DNA from 4 places in the Agrobacterium sp. DSM 25558 genome. Region 3 is predicted to be linked to each of the others. Evidence: predicted binding sites of a transcription regulator. Region 3 holds the regulator's gene; each other region holds the start of a gene.
The links. Region 3 encodes PhoB, which activates phosphate uptake and scavenging genes when phosphate is short. Its sites were predicted from a motif close to TGTCATNNANCTGTCAT; they were not measured.
Positions count from the first base shown of each region.

Region 1: the regulator PhoB is predicted to act here: its motif matches at 2,850-2,866, upstream of phnF (phosphonate metabolism transcriptional regulator PhnF).
Region 2: the regulator PhoB is predicted to act here: its motif matches at 3,316-3,332, upstream of DSM25558_RS18450 (PhoX family protein).
Region 4: the regulator PhoB is predicted to act here: its motif matches at 3,021-3,037, upstream of ppk2 (polyphosphate kinase 2).

Region 1 is NZ_FMUD01000022.1:63,651-69,223, forward strand. It holds gene treZ (malto-oligosyltrehalose trehalohydrolase) at 1-1,068, opposite strand, end outside; gene DSM25558_RS18125 (SDR family oxidoreductase) at 1,128-1,991, opposite strand; gene phnF (phosphonate metabolism transcriptional regulator PhnF) at 2,096-2,830, opposite strand; gene phnG (phosphonate C-P lyase system protein PhnG) at 2,946-3,395, shown strand; gene phnH (phosphonate C-P lyase system protein PhnH) at 3,395-3,991, shown strand; gene DSM25558_RS18145 (carbon-phosphorus lyase complex subunit) at 3,995-5,086, shown strand; gene DSM25558_RS18150 (alpha-D-ribose 1-methylphosphonate 5-phosphate C-P-lyase PhnJ) at 5,083-5,573, shown strand, end outside.
Region 2 is NZ_FMUD01000023.1:28,950-34,522, reverse strand. It holds gene DSM25558_RS18460 (esterase) at 1-823, opposite strand, end outside; gene DSM25558_RS18455 (hypothetical protein) at 1,022-1,258, shown strand; gene DSM25558_RS18450 (PhoX family protein) at 1,334-3,244, opposite strand; gene DSM25558_RS18445 (hypothetical protein) at 3,366-3,662, opposite strand; gene DSM25558_RS18440 (DUF2147 domain-containing protein) at 3,766-4,104, opposite strand; gene DSM25558_RS18435 (SEL1-like repeat protein) at 4,609-4,875, shown strand; gene DSM25558_RS18430 (GIY-YIG nuclease family protein) at 5,101-5,573, opposite strand, start outside.
Region 3 is NZ_FMUD01000014.1:61,427-66,999, reverse strand. It holds gene pstA (phosphate ABC transporter permease PstA) at 1-252, shown strand, start outside; gene pstB (phosphate ABC transporter ATP-binding protein PstB) at 267-1,082, shown strand; gene phoU (phosphate signaling complex protein PhoU) at 1,177-1,893, shown strand; gene phoB (phosphate regulon transcriptional regulator PhoB) at 1,925-2,608, shown strand; gene DSM25558_RS13595 (cold-shock protein) at 2,989-3,198, shown strand; gene DSM25558_RS13590 (hypothetical protein) at 3,429-3,650, shown strand; gene DSM25558_RS13585 (DUF6481 family protein) at 3,688-4,077, shown strand; gene DSM25558_RS13575 (GcrA family cell cycle regulator) at 4,760-5,293, opposite strand.
Region 4 is NZ_FMUD01000012.1:5,869-11,441, reverse strand. It holds partial or broken gene DSM25558_RS12110 (metallophosphoesterase family protein) at 1-369, opposite strand, end outside; gene DSM25558_RS12105 (DUF3597 domain-containing protein) at 542-1,018, shown strand; gene DSM25558_RS12100 (DMT family transporter) at 1,073-1,969, opposite strand; gene ppk2 (polyphosphate kinase 2) at 2,046-2,963, opposite strand; gene DSM25558_RS12090 (MurR/RpiR family transcriptional regulator) at 3,106-3,963, opposite strand; gene DSM25558_RS12085 (HAD-IIA family hydrolase) at 3,993-4,721, opposite strand; gene DSM25558_RS12080 (metallophosphoesterase family protein) at 4,872-5,573, shown strand, end outside.

The DNA of each region.
Region 1 (5,573 bases), on a different contig from region 3:
GACATGATGAAAACCGTCATTCCAGTCCGCCGTGAACAACCCGTTCGCCAACAGGTCTGTCCCGTTGGGTGGATTTTCGATCATTAAATGAATGGTACGATCCGTCAGTCTCTGTCTGATCACAGCAGGTATCTCTTCAAGGATATGTGTGCTGCTGTCGTCTTTGACCTCATTGACGGCATCAAAGCGCAGGCCATCCAGTCGAAACTCTTCAAGCCAGTACAGGGCATTATCGGTAAAATAGCGTCTGACCGGTTGACGCTCGAAGGCAATCTCCTGTCCCCAGTCATTGTGTTTATCCCGAAAAAACTCAGGCGCATATTGGCTCAGAAAGTTTCCTTCGGGACCAAAGTGATTGTAGACGACGTCGAGAAAGACCATCAAACCAAGGCCGTGGGCGATGTCTATCAATGCTTTAAGATCGTTGGGTGTACCATAGGCTGTGTGGGGAGCATATTGCAGCACGCCATCGTACCCCCATCCTCTCGCTCCTGGGAAATGTGCGAGTGGCAGAATCTCGATTGCGGTCACCCCGATTTCCTTGAGGTGATCAAGCTTGGCAGCGGCCGCATTGAATGTCCCCTCAGGTGTGAAGGTACCAATGTGAATCTCGTAGATCACGGCCTCATGCCATGGTCTGCCTCTCCACTCCCGGTGTTTCCACTGGTAGGCGTTCGGATCTGTCAGGATGGACAGGCTTGAAACATCGGATTGTTGTCGGCGTGAGGCGGGGTCCGAGACAACGCTACCGTCATCCAAAACGAAACCATATGATGAGCCAAACGGCTGTTCGTTGATGAAGATTTCGAACCAGCCGTCTTGCGAACGGGTCATGAGATGATCGCCCGATAAGCGCAGCTTGACCTGTTTCTGGTTGGGTGCCCAAAGCCTGAAACGCGTTCCGCCATCGATGAGCTGAGCGCCCCAAGCTAGAGTAGAGCGAGTTTCGGACCCAGTACGCGCAACAGCCAGTTCGTCAAGCATTTTATAAAACCCTTTGATAACATCATCATAGACTGACCGGAGCCAGACTAACGGCTGGAACCGGCGTAAGTTGCAAATCTGCAATGATGCAAATTTGTGACGTCTTCGAGTGTTCGGCGGAACTGACCTGCTGTCGGGCTGTCCTAGATCATGATCTCGCCGCCCGTTACGGGGATGACTGCTCCGGTCATGTAGCTTCCAAGCTCGGATGCGAGCAGCACATAGGCACCTGCCAATTCCGCTGGCTGGCCAGCACGGGCCAACAGCGTCTTTTCGCCGAATTTTGCGGCCTTTTCAGCAGGCATTGTGGACGGGATGAGAGGCGTCCAGATCGGGCCGGGCGCGACGGCGTTTACCCGGATGCCCTTGTCTGCCACCATTTCGGCTAAACCAGCGGTAAAGTTGGATATCGCCCCTTTTGTCGACGCATAGGCCAGCAGAGCCTGCGATGGCTGTCGTGACTGAATGGACGTTGTGTTGATGATGGAACTACCGGGCTTCATCAGCGGGACCGCTGCCTTGGAAAGGAAAAACGGCGCGTAGATATTGGTCCGAAACGTCTCGTCCCATTCCTCTGCGGTGATGTCCTCTATCGAGGCGTAAGTGCGCTGGAATGCGGCATTGTTGATCAGGATGTCGATCCCGCCCAGTTTCTCGACCGTCTGTGCCACAAGCGATCTGCAGTGCGCTTCGGATTTGATGTCTCCGGGCACGAGGATTGCTTTGCGGCCTGCTTCTTCGACCCACTTGGCCGTGTCTTTCGCATCGTCGTCTTCGTTAAGATACGAAATGAGAATATCGGCTCCCTCTCTGGCAAAGGCTATGGCCACGGCTTTTCCAATGCCGGAATCACCGCCCGTAATCAGCGCGACTTTTCCCGATAGTTTGCCGTCTCCGCGATAAGAGTGCTCGCCGTGATCAGGAACAGGCTGCATCTGTGCAGTCGTTCCCGGCGGTTCCTGTTGCTGTTCAGCGAAGGGCGGCGTGGGACGATTTGTATCGGACATCAAATTTCCAATCATGTTGCTGGCGGGAATGCCTTTCCCTCTGCTAACAAGTGATTGGCCGATACGTTCCCCCGAATAAGCCCCATCATTAGTCCAATCGAGCCTCAAGCCGTTTGGGCAACGTTGGAAAACACCAGCTCCATACGGTCGGCAAGAAACCGTGTGACGATGCTTTGGATGGGCTTGCTATCCATATCGACGTCGACGGCCTGGCTGACGAGAACGATGCTGTCTGCGGCGCAATTGAGAAGTTCCACGTCGCGAGCCGAGACCCGTTCGGCAGTCAATCTCGTTTCCTGACGTCGATAATCGGCCAGACCTTCACGCTCCAGCGCTTTGGTGATCGAGCCGGTTTCCGCATAACCAGCTATGATGCCCGGAAACCGATCTGCTGAGAACAAGGAAACAGACCGCGACATCGGCGCGCCGTCGGCGACTGCCAAATGCTCGACGCGGTGCAAGGGGGAGCCGAGGCCGCAGGACAGGAGCTTTGCCTGGGCGGTATCGGCCGCCACGATCTCTGCATGAATGAGACGACCGGAAGGGGCGAGCGATTGCTGCATCATGTTCTCGGAGAACCTCGCCCTTTCCCCTATGGGGTAAGCGACACGCGTCTTTGCCGCATTGACGAATGTCCCGCGGCCACGTTCAGCACGTAAAACTCCATCACTCGATAGCGCTGCAATGGCCCGCCTGACCGTATGTCTGTTGACGCCAAACTGCGTGGCGAGTTCGGTTTCCGGCGGCAATTGCTCGCCCATTTCGCCGTTGGCGATTGCGCCGCGAAGTCCATCCGCCACCCTGCGCCATCGGGATATGCCATCGTCATTTGCATTCATTTTTCTTCAAACGTCCCGCTGTCATTCCATCGTCATGATTAGTGATGTATAAAACAAATAAGAATGGTTGTCTATACAAATAGACAAATTACAAACCTACCATATCGGCGGCAAAATGATGGAAGTATTCAATCGAAAGCAAGCGCTGGATATCCTTGCCAACGCACCGGCAGATGTTCTTTTGCAAACCTACGGCGTGCTGGAGGCGCAAATGCCGCGGGCAGCGCCTGTGCGAGGGCCTGAAATCGGCACCGTAATGGTTCGCGGCAAAATTGGCGGCGGCGGCGCCGCATTCAATCTTGGGGAAGCCAGCGTCACTCGCGCAACCGTCAAGCTCGCAACCGGTGAGGTTGGGCATTCGATTGTTCTCGGTCGCGATCAGCGCAAGGCACATATCGTCGCTCATCTGGATGCGTTGCGGCAAAGCCCTGACTGGGTCGCGCGCATCGATGACGAAATTGTTCGCCCCGCCTTGGCTATTCTGGAAGACACCAAACTCCGCCGGGCTGAAGAAACGGAAGCGACGAAGGTTGATTTCTTCACCGTCGCGAGAGGAGAAGACTGATGAGTACGGTCACGTTCGATGGCGGCTTTGCCGATCCGGTCTTTGCTTCGCAAGATGTCTTTCATGCCGTAATGCATGCCGTTTCAAGACCGGGAACGGTTGCAACGCTGGGTGAGCGTGCCGCTGGCCCAGCGCCGCTAAATGCTGCCGCATCCGCAATTCTGCTTACACTGGCTGACTACGATACGCCCGTGTGGATTGAGGCCTCGGACGCGATGAAGGATGTTGCAGCGTGGCTCACCTTCCATAGCGGTGCACCCATTGCGCAAGAGCCGTCGAAGGCGAGTTTCGTGCTTTTGACTGAAGCAAGCGATGTGGCGCAGTGGCAGACCTTTGCGCATGGAACGATGGAATATCCAGACCGTTCTGCGACCCTCATTCTACCGGTCCGCTCGATCAACGGTGGAGCATCGCTTGAGCTGACGGGACCAGGCATCGAGACTTCCTGCACCATCGCGCCTGCCGGTCTGCCAGAGGGTTTCGTGGGTGCCATGGAAGCCAATGCCGCCCGTTATCCGCTGGGCTTTGACATTCTGCTTGTCTGCGGTGCTGAGGCGATTGCCTTGCCGCGCACGACGCGTATTCGGGAGGTGTGATCCATGTATGTTGCAGTAAAGGGTGGCGAAGCAGCCATCGATAAAGCTCATAAGCTGCTGGCGGACCGCCGGCGTGGCGATCGCGATATTCCCGCCTTGACGCTGGAGCAGATCGCCGGCCAGCTGTCGCTGGCAGTTGACCGGGTCATGGCTGAAGGATCGCTTTACGATCCGCAGTTGGCAGCCATGTGTGTACGCCAGTCGCGGGGTGATCTCATCGAGGCGATTTTCCTGATGCGGGCCTATCGCACGACCCTGCCGCGCTTCGGATATTCGCGGCCTATCGCCACGGATTGCATGAGCATCGAGCGACGCGTATCGGCAACCTATAAGGACATCCCAGGTGGCCAGTTGCTGGGGCCCACTTTTGATTACACCCACCGGCTGATCGATCCCGATATGGCCGGTGACGAGCCGGTGGATGAACCAGCAAGACGCGCTCTGGATGATGTGCCAGCCTTTCCGAGAGTGACCGATATTCTCAACGATGAAGGCTTGATCGAACCGGATGTCCCCTCGGACAAGGAGCCTGCCGATCTGACGCGTGACCCAACGGCATTTCCCGTCGATCGCGATTTGCGATTGCAGGCTTTGGCACGGGGTGATGAAGGGTTTCTTCTGTCTCTTGGTTACTCCACCCAGCGCGGTTATGGCCGCACCCATCCCTTTGTCGGCGAAGTGCGTATCGGCATGGTCGACATCGAGATCGACGTACCGGAACTTGGCTTTGCCGTCTGCCTTGGCTCCATCCGCGTTACGGAATGCCAGATGGTCTCGCAGTTCAAGGGGCAGGGCGAGGAGGGGCCGAAGTTCACCCGTGGCTACGGCCTCGTTTTCGGCCAGTCGGAACGAAAGGCAATGGCGATGAGCCTTGTCGATCGCGCTCTCCGCGCCGACGAGTTTCAGGAACAGCGCAACGCGCCCGCGCAAGATGAGGAATTTGTTCTTGCCCATTGCGACAATGTCGAAGCCACCGGGTTTGTCGAGCATCTGAAACTGCCGCATTACGTAGATTTCCAGGCGGAACTCGGCCTGTTGCGCATGCTTCGGCGTGAAAATGAAGAGCTGCTGGCGACCAAGGAGGCCGCAGAATGAACCTGCCAAGCTACAACTTCGCCTATCTCGACGAACAGACCAAACGGATGATCCGTCGCGCCATTTTGAAGGCGATTGCCATTCCCGGCTATCAGGTGCCGTTCGCATCGCGTGAAATGCCCATGCCCTATGGCTGGGGAACCGGTGGCGTACAGGTTACCGCTGCCATTCTCGGTCCGGACGATGTTCTAAAAGTCATCGATCAAGGTGCCGACGATACCACCAATGCAGTCTCCATCCGCGCCTTTTTCGCAAAGACGGCAGGCGTTGCCACGACGACGAAGACGGAGGAGGCGACAGTCATCCAGACACGTCACCGCATTCCGGAGACGCCGCTGAAAGCTGGCCAAACGATCGTCTACCAGGTTCCCATTCCCGAACCGCTTCGGTTTCTTGAGCCGCGTGAAACGGAGACGCGTGTCATGCATGGGCTGGAGGAATACGGCCTTATCCACGTAAAGCTCTACGAGGACATCGCCCAGCACGG
Region 2 (5,573 bases), on a different contig from region 3:
GTGAGAGGCCGACCACGGCGCGGCCGTCCGCGTCGTCTCGCACCTTATAGTGCTTTTTCATATAGGGGATGAGGTCTTCCACCAGCTCGCGGTCGATTGCGTCGGCATTGATGGGGTAGAAGTTCTTGCGGCGCTCGGCACCGGGGAAGTTTTCAGCGATGGCTTCGGGAATATCGGCTTCCGTATCGGGGATGACCACGATCATCGGCTGGATCTTTTTCTCGGCCAGGAGATTGTCGAGGATCTCAGGCGCGCGGCCCTGGGCGACCCACGAGGCAACGGTATCGCCAAAGCCATGGTAAAGATACATGACTGGCAGCGCTTCGGAGGAATCGCTATAGCCCGGCGGCGTGTAGACATAGGTTGCGCGCTGGGATTTCAACGCCTTGGATGGGATGGTGACGAGGCGAAGCTCGCCATGCGGCACATCGCGCACATCGAGAATGCTGCCCGGCACGAGAATGAGGCTGGTGTTCACCTGCCGCTGCGGCTTGGGGTAGTTTGTGCCAGTATCGATGCTGCGGAAGCCGTCTATGTTGAAATAATATTCATAGAGATTGGGCTTCAGCACATCGCTCTTAGCGCTCCAGACGCCGTTATCAGCGCGCTTCATCTCCACTGGCGCATTGGTGCCGAGAACCACGGAGACGGCCTTGGCAGAGGGCGCGAAGAGGCGGAAGTTGATCGATCCGTCTTTTTCGACGGATGTAACGAACTCATTCAAAGGCCGGTCGGCCGGTGGGGACGCGGGCAACTCAATAGCCATGACGGGCGCACTCATGATGCAGCTTGCCACGATGATGCAAGGTAAAAATAAACGCATGGAAATTTCCTCCAATTCATAAAAATGTCTCCCGATTCGAGAGTGGCAGATACCGCAGGCGCTTTCAACTCCATGAGGATGTTGATGAATTGGGTTTTCACCTTTAGGAGCTGTTTCCACCTGCGCAAGATCACCTCTGTTTCGTTTAATCGCCGAGGGCGCAGGTTTAAAGACGCATATGACGCTTAAGGACATAAAGTGAAAATTATCCAGGTGCTTACAACTGTGCTGATTGCCGTCGTGCTGATGGTCGGCTTCCGCTGGTACAGCTACGTGACAAATACGGACAGCCCGTACAACGAAGTCGGTATCGAGCTGAACAGCCGAATGCCAGGCCCGATCAACAAATGGGGTTGCGACAAGCTGCACCAGACATTCGGCAATGTTCTGCCCCCTTATGGCTGCCAGTCGGCCGATGGTACGCAGTGGCTCTAAGGGTCTTTAAGACGCTTGAAGCAGAATCAAAAAAGGCACCGCAAAAGCGGTGCCTTTTTTATGAGTAGAGGGCAATCAACCGATCATGGCGTTGTCGTCACGCTTGACGGCGATGAGGGCCGAGCGCGGTAGTTTGCCTTCGCCATCGGGGAAGGGCGCGTCGGGGTGCTGGATGCCGACGAAGTGGGTGCGTTTGTCGGCAGACCATGTCTGGCCGGTGACTTCCGAGCCCTTCGGTGCCGTGAGGAAGCGTTCGATGCGACCGGTGACGGGGTCGCCTGCCAGCATCTGGTTGTTGCCCTGTCCAGCATATTGGCCGTCATTGCTGTCTTCGCCGTCTGTCTGGATCCACAGAAGTCCAGTCGAATCGAACATCATGCCATCAGGCGAGTTGAACATATTGCCGGAGTTGATGTTGGAGGAGCCCGCATAGGCATCCTTGTGGACATCAGGATTGCCGGCCATGCAGAACAGGTCCCATTTGAACTTGGCGTCGGCATGATCGTCATTCTCAGGATACCAGCGCACGATCTGACCGTATTCGTTCTTTTCGCGCGGGTTTGCGGCGTTGAGAGCCATGGCATCGCCGCCACCATTGGCGCGCAGCTTGCCATCCTTCGTCACGCCGCGATTGGTGTTGTTGGTCAGCGCGCAATAGGCTTCGATGGCGACCGGGTTGATGGCCACCCATTCCGGGCGGTCCATGGTGGTGGCACCCACCTTGGAGGCGGCCTGGCGGGTGAAGACGCAGATTTCGTCCATCTTCATGCCGGTGGTTTCAGGCGTGAGCGCCACCCACTCGCCATTGCCGTCATCGGTGAACTTGGCGACGTAAAGCGTGCCTTCGTCCAGCAATTTCGACGTATCGCCACCCGGCACATAGATGCCGTTGGAGATGTACTTATAGAGGAACTCGCCACGCTCATCATCGCCCATATAGACAACCACGCGACCATCGCGCGCGATGACGACAGCGGCATTCTCATGCTTGATGCGGCCAAGGGCGGTGCGCTTGATGGGGGTGGAGGAAGCATTGGACGGATCGATTTCCACGACGTAACCGGCGCGGCGCGGCTCGTTGGGGTGTTTGGAAACGTCGAAACGTTCGTCGAACAGCTCGTAGCCATAACGGGTTTCAGCGGCGATGCCATAACGCTTGTAATCGTCAGGCATCTTGAAGGCAGCGTCGGTGGAGCCGAAATAGCCGTTGAAGTTTTCTTCGCAGGTCAGGTAGGTGCCCCACGGCGTGCGGCCCGCGCCACAATTGTTGAAGGTACCAAGACAGTCGATGCCGTTCGTATCGGTCTTGGTCTTGACCAGTTCGGAGCCAGCAGCGGGGCCGGAAAGCCTCATTGGCGTGTTGTGGTGAATGCGGCGGTTGAACGGGCTGCCGACGACGATCTGCCAACCATCCTTGCCTTCCGCCACTTCCATGACGGTCACGCCCTGCATGTGCTGGAGGATTTTGACCTCGTCCAGATTGGCAGGCATGCCCTTTTCGCGGTGGGGCAGGTTGGTTTCGTTGTTCACATATTCATGGTTGACGGCAATCAGCTGATGGCTGCCGACCACGAAAAGCTCCATGCCATCGGTGTTTTCGCCGAAAACCTTATCCGAATTCTCAAGGCTGACACCCTTGACCGGGTCGATATCCGATACGTTGGGAAACAGCGGCTGGCCCCATTTGGCGACGGGCTTCCAGCTATAGCCTTCGGGAACGTGGATGGTGTTATCGGTGGTGGCAGCAATAGGCTTGAACGGAAAGCGCGAGGCTGCTTCCTGTGCCTGCGCGGATGTGGACGATGCCAGATTGCCGAGCGTGCCCAAAGCGGCCGCCGCAGAACCGAAGGCCAGAACGCCGCTCAGAAAACCGCGGCGCGAAATCGCCGATTCCACCACGCGGTCGAAATCCGTCACAGCCGGTGGCGGGTTCTGCAGTTCATCCCACTCGTCCCAGCTCAATTTGCTCGTGTCGATCTTTGTCATAGCGCTCTCCGTCGGCTTGCAGTTTGGAACAATTCCAACGAAGGCAACTAAAGAGGGTTTATTGCAACGATATGACGGAAAAATGAGGGTAGTACATACCTTAGATTGTGTCTGGGCCGGGTCAAGATGAGATGACTTGGATCGATGCCCAAAGCATGAAGCCGAAAAATGCAATCATGATAAAGATATAGAATGGGCGAAATAGCCAGAATCGCTCCCAGTTGGTCAGGTTCAGATTGTAAACCGTGATCCGCTCATCAAGCTTCAAACTGTCCAAATTGCTGTCGATGGAAAAATCCCAGCCGTTCTTTTTGTAAAAATAATACTCTCTGACCTGCGTGGCGATCTGGTGCAGGATCAGCAGTGAGACCGCACCCAGTGCCGCCACTTTGATGAGGATTTCAAAAACGATCATCATTTTAGAGAAACATACTGTCCGGGTCGCTCATTGTGTTTATCGCAATGCCATTCGCTATCGAGCAATGTGGACGAAGCCTCGCCCCGTCCACACCGTCTACTGATTACAGACGCGACCATGTCTGGGATTTGCACAGTATCTTCAGCACACAGCCCTTCATGCTGAGCGAACTGCCCGAAACGGTGCCGGTGCCGCTGTAGGTCTTGTCATTGGCGGGGTCGGTGATTTCACCGGAATAGCTGTTGCCGTTTCCGCTCATCTTGCCGATCTGCTTTCCAGCGTGCTTGCCGGTTTTCAACGTGACGCAGAAGGCGGAGCCGCAAGGGGCGATGACGGCGGTCTCGCCGCTGGCCGTCTTCCAGTTGCCTTCGATCGCTTCCGCGGCAAAGGCGCTGCCGCCCATCAAAAACGCGGCTGCGGCTGCAATCATGATTCTCTTCATATGGACCTCCCAATCCAGCTTGGCGGAAACCTGTGTCAAATCAGGTCTCAGTGCTCGCAACTCCTCATGCGAATGCCAGGATTTATAATTGACGTGAACGTAAAAGGAAATATGCCTGACGGGAAATTCGCTGCTTTTTCCGGGGTCGGGGGCGCGAAAAAATCGTGGTCGAAAAATCTGAAGTCGAGACGTGGTTAGGAAAGGGTTGAAATCCAACCGTAAAGTTTTCGTAAAATTGTCTGCAAAGTCCTTAATTTCCGGGGTCTGTCATATTTAACAAAAACCCAACTTTACCAATCGTTTGGACTTTGTTTGTCCCCTATTAATCATGGATTTTAAGCGCCCGTTGAAGCCCGTTTGGCATAGTGGGGACATCGAAAGAGCAGGGAAAACCTGCCGACGGAAAAGGTCAGAACAAGCCGCAGAAGACGGTAAGGCCTGAACCGGAAAGCTCCCGAAGAGGGGCGCAGACAAAACGCTAACGGGCAAACAGGATAAAGAAAAATGGCACGCTTTGAAGTTCGCGATATCGAAATGGCAGTTGCCGGTGGCCAAAGCCGTGCGGACGTCTTCTGCAACCTCGGCCTGATCTACGCGACAGGCCGTGGCTGCCCGGTGGACCTCATCGCTGCCCACAAGTGGCTCAACATAGCCGCCATCAAGGGTTCGGACCGGGCAGCCTCGCTGCGTGCCGATCTGGCCCGCAACATGAACAAGGCAGACCTCGCAACGGCGCTACGCGCCGCCCGCGACTGGATGACCACGCATTAACAATCGAGCATCGGACCAACCGACGCCACACAAAAAGACAGAGCGGTCAAAAGACCGCCATTCTCTCCGGCTGGTTCCTCCAGTCCCGGCCGGCCACAAAAAGAATACTCCCGCAAAGGGACAACTCAGATCCACGCTGAAAAACATCAAACCGTGACCGGCAGAAACAAGGCCGGCACGGTTTTTTTGTTTGCCCATCTATATGGTCCGACGCTGGTGAACGCTCTAGCCGTCGTCCTTGTCTGCCGGGTCGGCTTCTGCCTTGCCCAGCAGGAGCGCGTGGTAGCGTTTCAGCCGCTCGAAATGCGCGTTCATGGCGCGGGCAATCTGGCTGGAGTTTTTGACCGTCAGAAAATGATCAACGATTTCCGCGTAGTGGTTCGCCTGGCGCGGCAGCCTTTGTTCAGGCTGTTTGCGGTCGTTGATCTCGTCATCGCTCATCACCTGAACGACTTGCGCGGGGGTGGGCAAATCGGGAAGGACGGCAGGGCTGCGCGGCAATGTGCCATTCATCAACTGAGAGACCGGGTCGAAATGATGAAACAGGATCGCTTCGAGGTCGTTGATTTCGCTCTTGTCTTCAACCGGATAGGCCCAGACATAAGCGATTTCCCAGACATCGATCTGGCGATTGGCGATAATGTCCGAACGCGCAGAGGTTAAGTGTCTGGAAACACGCGCTCTGATGCCGTCTTTCG
Region 3 (5,573 bases):
GGCCTGGCGCATGCCCTTGGCGAAACCGCTCCCCTGCTGCTCATCGGCATGGTCGCCTTCGTCGCGAATTATCCGACAACACCCATGGACCCGTCTACGGCCCTGCCGGTGCAGATTTACATGTGGGCGAACGAAGCAGAACGTGCCTTTGTCGAAAGAACATCTGGCGCTATCATCATCCTGCTCATGTTCCTCATCGTCATGAATGTTGGCGCAATTCTGTTGCGTCGCCGCTTTGAACGGCGCTGGTAGAGGGAGCTAAGGCTATGAACATGTTGTCGGAAGCAGCAGTTGAAAAGGCGCTGGACAAGAAAATGAATGAAGTTTCGTATAAGATGATCGGCAAGGACGTTTCCGTCTATTACAGTGAGAAACGTGCCCTTTACGATGTGAACCTCAACGTTCGCGAAAACACCGTTACAGCTCTGATCGGTCCGTCCGGTTGCGGCAAGTCGACGTTCCTGCGCACCTTGAACCGCATGAACGACACGATCGATGGCTGCCGGGTCGCTGGCAAGATCACGCTCGATGAAGAAGATATTTACGATCCGATCATCGATGTGGTGGAACTGCGGGCCCGCGTCGGCATGGTGTTCCAGAAGCCGAACCCGTTCCCGAAGACGATCTATGAAAACATCGCCTATGGTCCGCGCATCCACGGTCTCGCCCGCAACAAGGCGGATATGGACCAGATCGTAGAAGCCAGCCTGCAGAAGGCCGGCCTTTGGAACGAAGCGAAGGATCGGCTGCACGAATCCGGTACCGGTCTGTCCGGCGGTCAGCAGCAGCGTCTTTGCATCGCCCGCGCCATTGCCGTTTCGCCTGAAGTCATCCTCATGGATGAGCCTTGCTCGGCGCTGGACCCGATTGCGACTGCCAAGGTCGAGGAGCTGATCCACGAACTGCGCGCAAACTATACCATCGTCATCGTCACCCACTCCATGCAGCAGGCGGCCCGCGTGTCTCAGCGTACCGCCATGTTCCACCTCGGCCATCTGGTCGAAGAGAACGATACCGACAAGATGTTCACCAACCCGGATGATCAGCGCACGCAGGACTACATCATGGGTCGCTTCGGCTGATCCCATTGTCTGTTGTGTGATGAGACATCCACGCCAACCCGCTTGAGCCTGGTCAGGCTTGCGGGGCGGCGTCACGAAACTGGAGAATTCGACCATGCCGACACATTCCCACATCATGTCCGCCTATGATGACGAGCTGAAGTTCCTCACCCGCCGGATCGCCGAAATGGGTGGCCTTGCCGAACAGATGTGCGCCGACGCCGTGCGTGCGCTCGTCAATTCGGACTCCGCCCTGGCGCAGAAGGTGATCTCGGACGACACCATTCTGGACCATGCCGAACGCGAAATCGGCGACAAGGCGATTGTCACCATCGCAAAGCGCCAGCCAATGGCCGCAGACTTGCGTGAAGTCATCGGGACGCTGCGCATCGCAGCCGATCTCGAACGCGTGGGCGATCTTGGCAAGAACACCGCCAAGCGTGTTCTGGCCGTTTCCGGCACCGGCGTTCCGCGCAAGCTGGCGCGTGGCATCGAGCATCTCTCGGAGCTGGCTCTGGTCCAGCTCAAGGAAGTCCTCGACGTTTACTCGACCCGCTCCGTAGAAAAGGCCCAGGCCATCCGTGAACGCGACGAAGAAATCGACGCGATGTACACATCGCTGTTTCGCGAACTGTTGACCTATATGATGGAAGACCCGCGCAACATCACCACCTGCACGCATCTTCTCTTCTGCGCCAAGAACATCGAGCGCATCGGTGACCACGCCACCAACATCGCCGAAACCATCTACTACATGGCCACCGGCAGCCAGCCGGAAGGCGAACGTCCAAAGGACGATAGTTCCAACACGCTCGGCGCAGTCACCGAGTGAATTCCTTATAAGACTGGCGGAGTCCCTAGCCATGGTGCCGAAAATCGCAGTTGTCGAAGATGAAGAGGCGTTGAGCGTTCTTCTTCGATACAATCTGGAATCCGAAGGTTACGACGTGGATACTATACCGCGTGGTGACGAGGCGGAAATCCGCTTGCAGGAACGCACACCGGATCTTTTGATCCTGGATTGGATGCTGCCGGGCGTTTCCGGCATCGAGCTTTGCCGCCGTCTGAGAATGCGTCCTGAAACCGAACGGCTTCCGATCATCATGTTGACGGCACGCGGTGAGGAAAGCGAGCGGGTGCGCGGTCTGGCCACCGGTGCCGACGACTACGTGGTCAAGCCCTTCTCCACGCCGGAACTGATGGCGCGCGTCAAGGCCATGTTGCGCCGCGCCCGCCCGGAGGTTCTGTCTTCGGTTCTGAAATGCGGTGACATCGAGCTGGATCGCGAAACCCACCGCGTTCACCGCAAGACCCGTGAAGTGCGGCTCGGACCAACCGAATTCCGTCTGCTGGAATTCCTGATGGTGTCTCCCGGTCGAGTTTTCTCGCGCTCCCAACTGCTTGATGGCGTATGGGGTCACGATATCTATGTGGATGAACGCACTGTAGACGTCCATGTCGGCCGCCTGCGCAAGGCGCTCAACTTCTCCAACATGCAGGATGTCATCCGTACCGTACGCGGCGCGGGTTATTCCATGGAAGCCTGATATGGGGCAGGGAGCATTGGTTTGCTCCCACCAGAAAACCGAGATACGTCATGCTAATCTAAATATAACACCGCTCCGAAAGGGGCGGTGTCTTGCGTTATCTTGTCCCGTGAAAGTACCACAAAGCCCTTTCGGGTCGGGCTTTTGGGATCGATATGAAAAGCCCGTCAAACCCTAAATTGAAAATTTCGGAATTATAGGTTTGACTATAGGGCGATAACCGTCTATCAATGGCTCATCGATCTTTTGCTTGCTGAGCTTTGGTTACCGCGCGATTAGCACCGCGCTTTGAACTAACCCTTCCTTTCAAAAAAATCGCTGTACTCGCACGTAGGGCTTCTGTCCTGCGATCTATAACATATGCTTTGAAAGGGTTCATTATGACCACAGGCACAGTAAAATGGTTTAACTCCACCAAGGGCTTCGGCTTCATTCAGCCTGACAACGGCGGCACAGACGCATTCGTACACATCTCCGCTGTAGAGCGTGCAGGTATGCGCGAAATCGTTGAAGGCCAGAAGTTGAGCTACGACCTTGAGCGCGACAACAAGTCGGGCAAAATGTCTGCTTGCAACCTGCAGGCTGTATAATACGGAATCTGCTTTCCATTGACCACGGATGTACTGGCACTGTTGAAAGCATGAGACCAATCGAGGTCAGGCAGGTTGCCTGGCCTTTTTTTGTGCCGCTCGGCGGCCAAGCGCTTGAAGGTATTGCATCGTCGAGATGCACGAATACGCTTCAGGGACTAAATCTGCGTATCGTTCTTTTTAAAAAATCGATTCCGATTTTCAGTGCGATGCGGTAAGAAGGGAAATCCATGTCTGACGCTCACAGCAAATCTCGCAAGCAGGCTGAAATCGCCTTCGGTGCCACGCAATCGCAGTTTTTTGCGCGCGGCCGTGCCGTTGATGAACTCAACTCCATTGCCCAGGCTCGCGACGAAAAGACCATCCGGTTGCGCGAAGCGCGGCTTGCGAAAGAACTGGACGACAGCATGAAGCCCGCAATCATCCCAACGAAACGCGCCAAAAAATCCTGACCCCCGGTCGGCGTGACGCATCAACTGGAATAGAGATTTGAGAAACACTAGAAATATCAAGAACAACGAAGTTTCCGAACGTCGCGGCGCTGCCGCGGAAGCCAAGGCCGCTCTGTTGAAGGCCTATCGCGAAGCCAAGGAAGCTGCCGCACCGACGCTCGAAGCAAAGCAGGCGGAGCAGATTGCTGTTGCCGAAGCACGCAGAGCGCGTCAGGCTGAACGAGACGCGCAGAAGCGCGAGGAAAAACGTCGCCTTGAGGCAGAGGCCGCAGAACGCGAAGCCGAGCTTGCAGCTGCAGCAAACGCTGAAGAAGACGCCCGCAAGGCGGCTGAAAAAAATCGTATCGCCCGCGTCGTTGAAGACGAAGCGGCCCGCAAGGCAGAACGCGACCGTCGTTACGCCAACCGCAAGGCCCGCCAGGGCTGAAGCATTCACCCGGGATCCAGCAGCCGTTCATGCGAAGGGCTGCGATCCGGCGGGTTGGATCATCTCATCGCCGTGCTGCTGAAGCACGTTGCGCCCTGCGGCTTATGCCGCAGGCAGGCCTTGCACCTTGCAGAAATCGTCGAGGACGTTTCCAACGAAATGCCTCTCCATCTGCCGTGACATTCTCTCACAAAATATAATAGCTATGTGACTGTGAGACACAGTGCTGGATGGATGACATGAATACATGGCGTCGGAAGGCTATCGAGGCCGCACCCGATATCCGTAAACATATTGAGCAGGCTTGGTCGCCGATGGCGGCGTGGATAGAGCTGCGCGTGTTGTTTGAAGACTCTGTGAAAAGCGGAGACACAGAAAACCCCGACTTATCCTGGATTACGCACGCTATTGTCTCGCAGCACCGCATAACGAGATCAACACTGCCGTCACCGTCGGCTTTATCGAGCATTTGGCTGAAGACGACGAGGTGCGAAGCCGCCTGCCGGAGCTTATCACGGCGCAAGACGTGCACGAGTGGCGTGATATCTTGGCTTATCACAGAGATAGCGGGGTCATTGATGCGCTGAGCAAAGCTTGCCTGCGCCATCAAAAGCACACGGCAAATTCCAGGCATTAAAAAAGCGGGCCAATGACCCGCTCTCCTCTTAAAATGTTGTAATCTTTAGGCTCTACGGCGTTCGCTGACAGGCTGGTAGGCCATCTTCGCGTGGAATTTGCAGTAAGGCGAGGACTCGTGGGATTCGCAGCCGCAGAAGTGGAAGTCGTCCTTCAGCGGGTCGCCGACCGGCCATTTGCAGGTGCGTTCGGTCAATTCGGTCAGCGTCAGGCGAAGAGATGTCGGCAGCGATGCGTTGCTGACGGGAACATATTCCAGAACCTGGGCCGTATTGACGCCCATCTCGTCCTTCAGTGCCGTTGCGCCTGCGGTGCGGATGGTCGGACGGGCCGCAGCGGGGCGCGCCTGGAAGTTCGTTGCGCGCGGTGCGGCGGCAGCGGCTGCGGGACGCTTGGCGGCGGGACGTGTCGTTGCAACCGTGCCGCCGGCTTTCGCCCGGCCCGGCAGGTTCAAGCGGTGCACTTTACCGATGACGGCGTTGCGGCTGACACCGCCGAGTTGCGCTGCGATTTGGCTGGCGCTCAGTCCTTCGGACCACAGGCGCTTCAGTCTTTCGACTCGTTCATCAGTCCAGTTCATACCGCTTCTCCGCTCGTCGCGCAGGCAGAATCCTGCTCTATGCCATGGAGCAAACCACGCGCAGAGCATCCGCCAGATTTTAGGTGACTAGTTCCGCCGCTTGCGTTCTAGTAATTGAGAGTTAACCTAATCGTCGGCAGACTCCGTGACAAGAGTCGGGAGAATCATCTGGAATCGATTTTCCGGTTTTCCCCAACTTGCTTCATCCGTGAGTCAGAAAAGCAACACCTTGTGGGTGCCAAATTCGGCTCTACCATGGCTTGAGAAGGCCGCAATAGGC
Region 4 (5,573 bases), on a different contig from region 3:
TCGATTTTTCCCCCATCTGGTTCCACGTGCGAAACGCATAGTGGCACATGATCAGGCGATGACCCTCAAGCGTGAGTTCCGCGTATTGCTGGACGCTCGCCCATCCCGGCGCAGTGGTGGTGCTTTCTGGGTCGTTGTTTCCCACGATGAGATGCTTGTGGCCGTTTAATCTGGAGAGAAGTTCGTCGCAGTCTCCATTGCCGCTAGTCGGAAATCCCCAAGATGCCAGACCTCGTCCTGCGGGCCGACAACATTGTTCCAATTCGCGATCAGCGCCTCATCGTGATCTGCCATGTTGGAAAAGGGCCTACGATCAATTCGAAGAACGCGGGGGTCGCTGAAATGCGTATCGGACGTGAAGAAGATCATAGGCTCTAAATAGCGACCGGAACCTTCGTTTCCAACATCAATCCGGTCTTTTTGCAGTGCGATTGACGATGACCCCGAAGATTTCGTTAGGTTTTTCTTATATTTCTTCGGAACGGATGTGGCGCAGCCTCCGTTGGACCTTGCAGTTACATCAGTGTGAGGAGAAAACATCATGAGCATTTTCAACAAGATCAGGGACGCCATATTTGGAGGTTCTGCACATGCAGCACCTGCGTCGCCTTCAGCGGCAGAGCCTACCCCGGCACCATCGTCTATCTCCGAACCAGCTGCGACAACCGCGCCGCCAGTGGGGGGAACCGGGCAGACTGTGCCCTCGACAGCAGGCGCTTCGCCTTCGATGCCATCGGCACCCACGGCATCCGGCTCTCATTCCGTTGACGTTGCATCCCAGCTTGACGCCGCGGTCAAGCACAGCGGCCAGAAGCTGGACTGGAAGCACTCCATTACCGACCTTATGAAAGCTTTGGGCATGGATGCAAGCCTCTCCGAACGCAAAGAGCTTGCGCAGGAGCTAGGATACACGGGCGAGCTCAATGGCTCGGCAGAAATGAACACCTGGCTTCACAAGGCACTCCTCAAGAAGCTTTCGGAAAACGGTGGCAAGGTGCCAGCAGAACTGCTTGATTGATCTGAGGGCGTAACTTTCCTCAGAAGTGCAGAATTTAGATGGGTGGAAACGACGTCAGCTTTGACGGGCATTTCCACCCTTTTCTACGCGGCGTTCCCAAAATATCAGAATGAGGCTTGAGGTGATTATGAGGAGCGCGCCTACAAAGACGTTCGCGGTCGGTATCTCCGCCCAGAAAATGTACCCGTAAAAGAATGCCCATATCAGGCCTGTATATTCCACAGGTGCCAAGGCAGAAGCCGGTGCGTGACGAAAACCTTCGTAAAGCAGATACTGACCAAGAGCTGCGACCAAGCCAAGGGCCGTCATCAGTGCCCATCCCGTTGCGTCCGGTGTTTTCCATATCCACGGAAAAGATGCTGCGCAGGCAAGTCCGAATAAAAGGCTCGTGGCGAACATCTGCGTGAGCGTTGTTTCGGTTCTGCTCACAAGGCGAATGTAAATCGTACTCAATGCCCAGCAGAAACCGGCGGCGAGGGACATTGCTGCGGGTATCAAGTTGGGCGAGTGGGTTGGGTTCGCTGCGACGCAAACGCCGATGAACCCGGCGACACAGGCGACCCAGCGTCCTATTTTGACCTTTTCTCCCAGCATTGCTATCGAAAGGAATATGGCAATGATAGGCGCTGAAAAGTAAAGCGTTGTCAGCTCAGCAAGCCCCAGATCTCTGGCCGCGTTGTAGAAAAGCATCCAAGCCACAAGCATTAAAATCGCTCGCAAAACCACCGTTCCGCGGTATTTGCTTTTCAATATGGATGGGTGTTTCCTGTACCAGGCGAGCGAACCAGCGATTAAGACGATGACGAGACTTCGGAAAAAGAGAATTTCCGGTACACTGTAATCTGCAACCAACCATTTAACGATTGCATCCTGCAATGAAAAACAGGCGTAGCCTGCCGATGCGAGGGCAATGCCTCTCATCGGTCTCGTCTCACCTTGATTGGAAGTCATCAGTGCCTCGCGTCGATTCTCGAAGCGTGGATAAGGCCAAGCTGATGCGAAGTCACCGTGTCCTACAACCTTTCTGTCATCTGAAGATGTCCGGCACATACATTTCTGCCGGAACCGGAGCGCGATTGTAATCGGAGTTGCGGGCGCGTTCCGGAAGATGGATGGATGGTTTGGGAACATCCTCATAGGGAATCTGCTGAAGCAGATGTGAGATGCAGTTCAAGCGCGCTTTGCGCTTGTCGACGGCATCGACGACCCACCAAGGCGATTCCGGTTTGTGGGTCCGCTCCAGCATTTCCTCCTTGGCTTTCGTATAGGATTCCCAGTGGACGCGGCTTTCCAGATCCATCGGCGACAGCTTCCACTGCTTTAACGGGTCCTGAATGCGCATGTTAAAGCGAAATTCCTGTTCTTCATCGGTGATGGAGAACCAATATTTGATCAGGATGATGCCCGAGCGAACCAGCATGTTTTCAAACTGCGGAACCGATTGAAAGAAATCCTCCAGCTCATCTGCCGTACAAAAGCCCATGACGCGTTCGACGCCTGCGCGATTATACCAACTCCGATCGAACAGGACGATCTCACCTGCGGTTGGCAGGTGTTGCACATAACGCTGGAAATACCATTGATGCCGCTCGCGCTCTGAAGGAGCCGGCAGGGCAACCACGCGGCAAACGCGTGGATTGAGCCGTTGGGTTACACGCTTGATGGCACCACCCTTGCCGGCAGAGTCTCGCCCTTCGAAAATGACCACGACCTTGAGCTTTTGGTGCTGAACCCAATCCTGCAATCTGACGAGTTCGTGCTGAAGACGAAACAGTTCCTGGAAGTAGACCTTGCGGTCGAGAAGCCTGCCGGGGGCGGATTTCATGCTCTCAGCAGCTAGGTCATCCAGCCGGTCCTCATCCATCTGTAGTTCCAGCTCTTCGTCAAAACTGTCGACGATCTCCGCTTTGATACGGTCAAGTTGGCTTGGGTCACTGATATTCATGCGCCGTCTCTCCTGAGATTGCGTTGTCCACATTGAACATGTTGTAATGCGAGACTTGTGTCAGCCGGATGACGCCTCCTGTCGATGAATACGTAACGTTCACAAACATGAGCCATTGCGTGTGTGGAAAGCTCTTTGGCGCTCAAACCCGTTTCGTAGATAAAACGTCAAAAGTCTTGGCGATGGTTTGCACGGACCGCTCATAGTCGGCCAATGCGAGGCAGGCGATCAGCGCATCGACGATCGCAAGCTGGGCGATGCGGCTGGTCATTGCTTCGGCGCGGAACTGGGTCTCTCGCGCCAATGTGTTCAAAACAATGTCGCTAAAGGCAAGCAGTGGTGACTTGCCGAAATTGGTGATCGCGATTGTCGTCGCACCGGCTTCCTTGGCCAGTCGCGTTGCGGTCAAAGTTTCAACTGTGGCACCGGAATGTGAAATGGTGATCACTGCTGTGTCTTTATCAGCCAGTGCGGCGGTGATTGCCTGCACGTGGCTGTCGACGCTTGCACGGGACAGAATGCCAATGCGCAGCAAACGGTAATTGGTGTCTTCGGCAACCGTCGCCGCGCTGCCGATACCAAAAACCTCAACGCGCTTTGCTTTGCGTATGGCCTCGACGGCTTTTGCAAGGGCGCGGACATCAAGTGCTTTTTGCGTGTCACGCAACGCTTGCATGTCAGACTGGAACACTTTTTCGATGACCGATGCCGTGTCGTCCTCCAGCGTCAGGTCTTCGTGGATGAACTGAACGGGCTGCACCAATTCACGGGCCAGCGAGATTTTCACCTGCTGGAAGCCGCGCGCGCCGATCGTCTGACAAAAACCGATAACGCTGCCTTCGCTGGCTTCAGTGCGCTCCGCGACTTCCGTTACTGACATATGCACGACTTCTGCCGCATTCAGCGTGATGAAATCCGCGATACGACCGGCGGTGGGGGCCAGATCCTTGCGCACCGCGTGAATGCGGTCGACGACGCCTGCGAAGTCCTGGCTATTCATTGTCTTATCCGATGCCATGAGAATTCCCGTTACTCTGCTGCTTGACGCATGGGACGTCGCAACAATCCGTTATCCACTTGCCAGAACTGCATGCCGACGCGACTTGCACCAAGGCCATCCGTCTGCGGGTTATCACCAATCATGACCGCATCAGCAGGCGTCACGCCCAGTCGCTTACAGGCCATCTCGAACAATATCCTTTCCGGCTTGCCGATAACTGTGTATTCGCGCGGGCCTGCACACGCAAGGATAGCAGCCGCCAACGCCCCGGTTTCCGGAACGGGCTTTCCAGTGGGCCCGGGGTGACTGAGATCCGGGGCGGCTACGAACAACGCGGCACCATCACAAAGAGCCTCCGCAGCAGTCGCAATCTTGATGTAGGAAAAGTTGCGGTCGCGCGTAACGAGCACGATGTCGGGCCGTTCCTGATGCAGCCTAAGTCCCTTGCGTCGGGCATAATTGCGCAAGCCAGCACTGCCTAACAGCAAAACGGATGCGCCGGGATGTCTTTGCGCGATGCAGTCAATGGCCGTGGTGCCAGCGAGAATGATCCGGTCGCTGGCAAGTGGCAGGCCAAGGCTACGTAACATGCGAGACAGTTGGTCCGGCGTATGCTCGGCATTGTTGGAAACGACCATATAGTGGTCTTCCACCTGTTTCAGCAGCCACCGTGCATCCGGCAGAACCACTCGCCCGCTGATGAGCGTACCATCAAGATCGATCAGATAACCACCGGCATCAAAAGCAAATTCAGACACGTTAATCCCTCGTTTTCATGTCTGATGTGAATTGAGATAAGCTCAATGTCAACCGTAAATAAAAATGAGACTAATTCATAATAGTGTCATGCAAGAGGTTTAATCCTGCCGATCAGGACGGGCCAGAAGCCCTGACATCAGGAGCAAGCCATGAAGATCGCCATCATCACAGATATCCATCACGGACCTCAGTCGCATACCAAGGACGCAGCTTGGAACGGCCTGCCAGTGCTGCAGCAATTCATTGATCGCGCGACGGCAGACAATGTCGATCTGGTGCTGGATCTGGGCGATCATATCTCCGATACGACCCATGCCGATGATTACCGCGTGGCTTCCGAAGTGGCCGAAATCTTCAAGACATTCCCCGGAAAAAGGGTGCATGTGATCGGCAATCACGACGTCGAAAACTTGAGCATTGCTGACAACGAAGCTATTTTCGGACAATCGATGGCCAGCAGTGTGACCGATCTGGGCGATGTTCGCCTCATCGCATGGCAGCCAAACGTCAAAATCACCATGGGCACCGGTTTTAACAGGGCATCGGAGCATCTCGACTGGCTGGTAGAGGCTCTGAACGCCGACGAGCGTCCGGCCATCATTGCCACACATGTGCCGCTGTCGGGTCATTCCCAGATCGGCAACTATTACTTCCAGCGTAATGCGCAATATTCGACCTATCCCGACCATGACGTGGTGCGCGCCGCCGTGGAAGTGACCGGAAAGGCCGCGCTTTGGCTATCCGGCCATGTGCACTGGAACACCGTCACCAACGTCGGCAATATCCAGCACGTCACCATCCAGTCGCTGAGCGAACGGTTCACCACCATGCCGTTGACGGCCGCCGCCTAT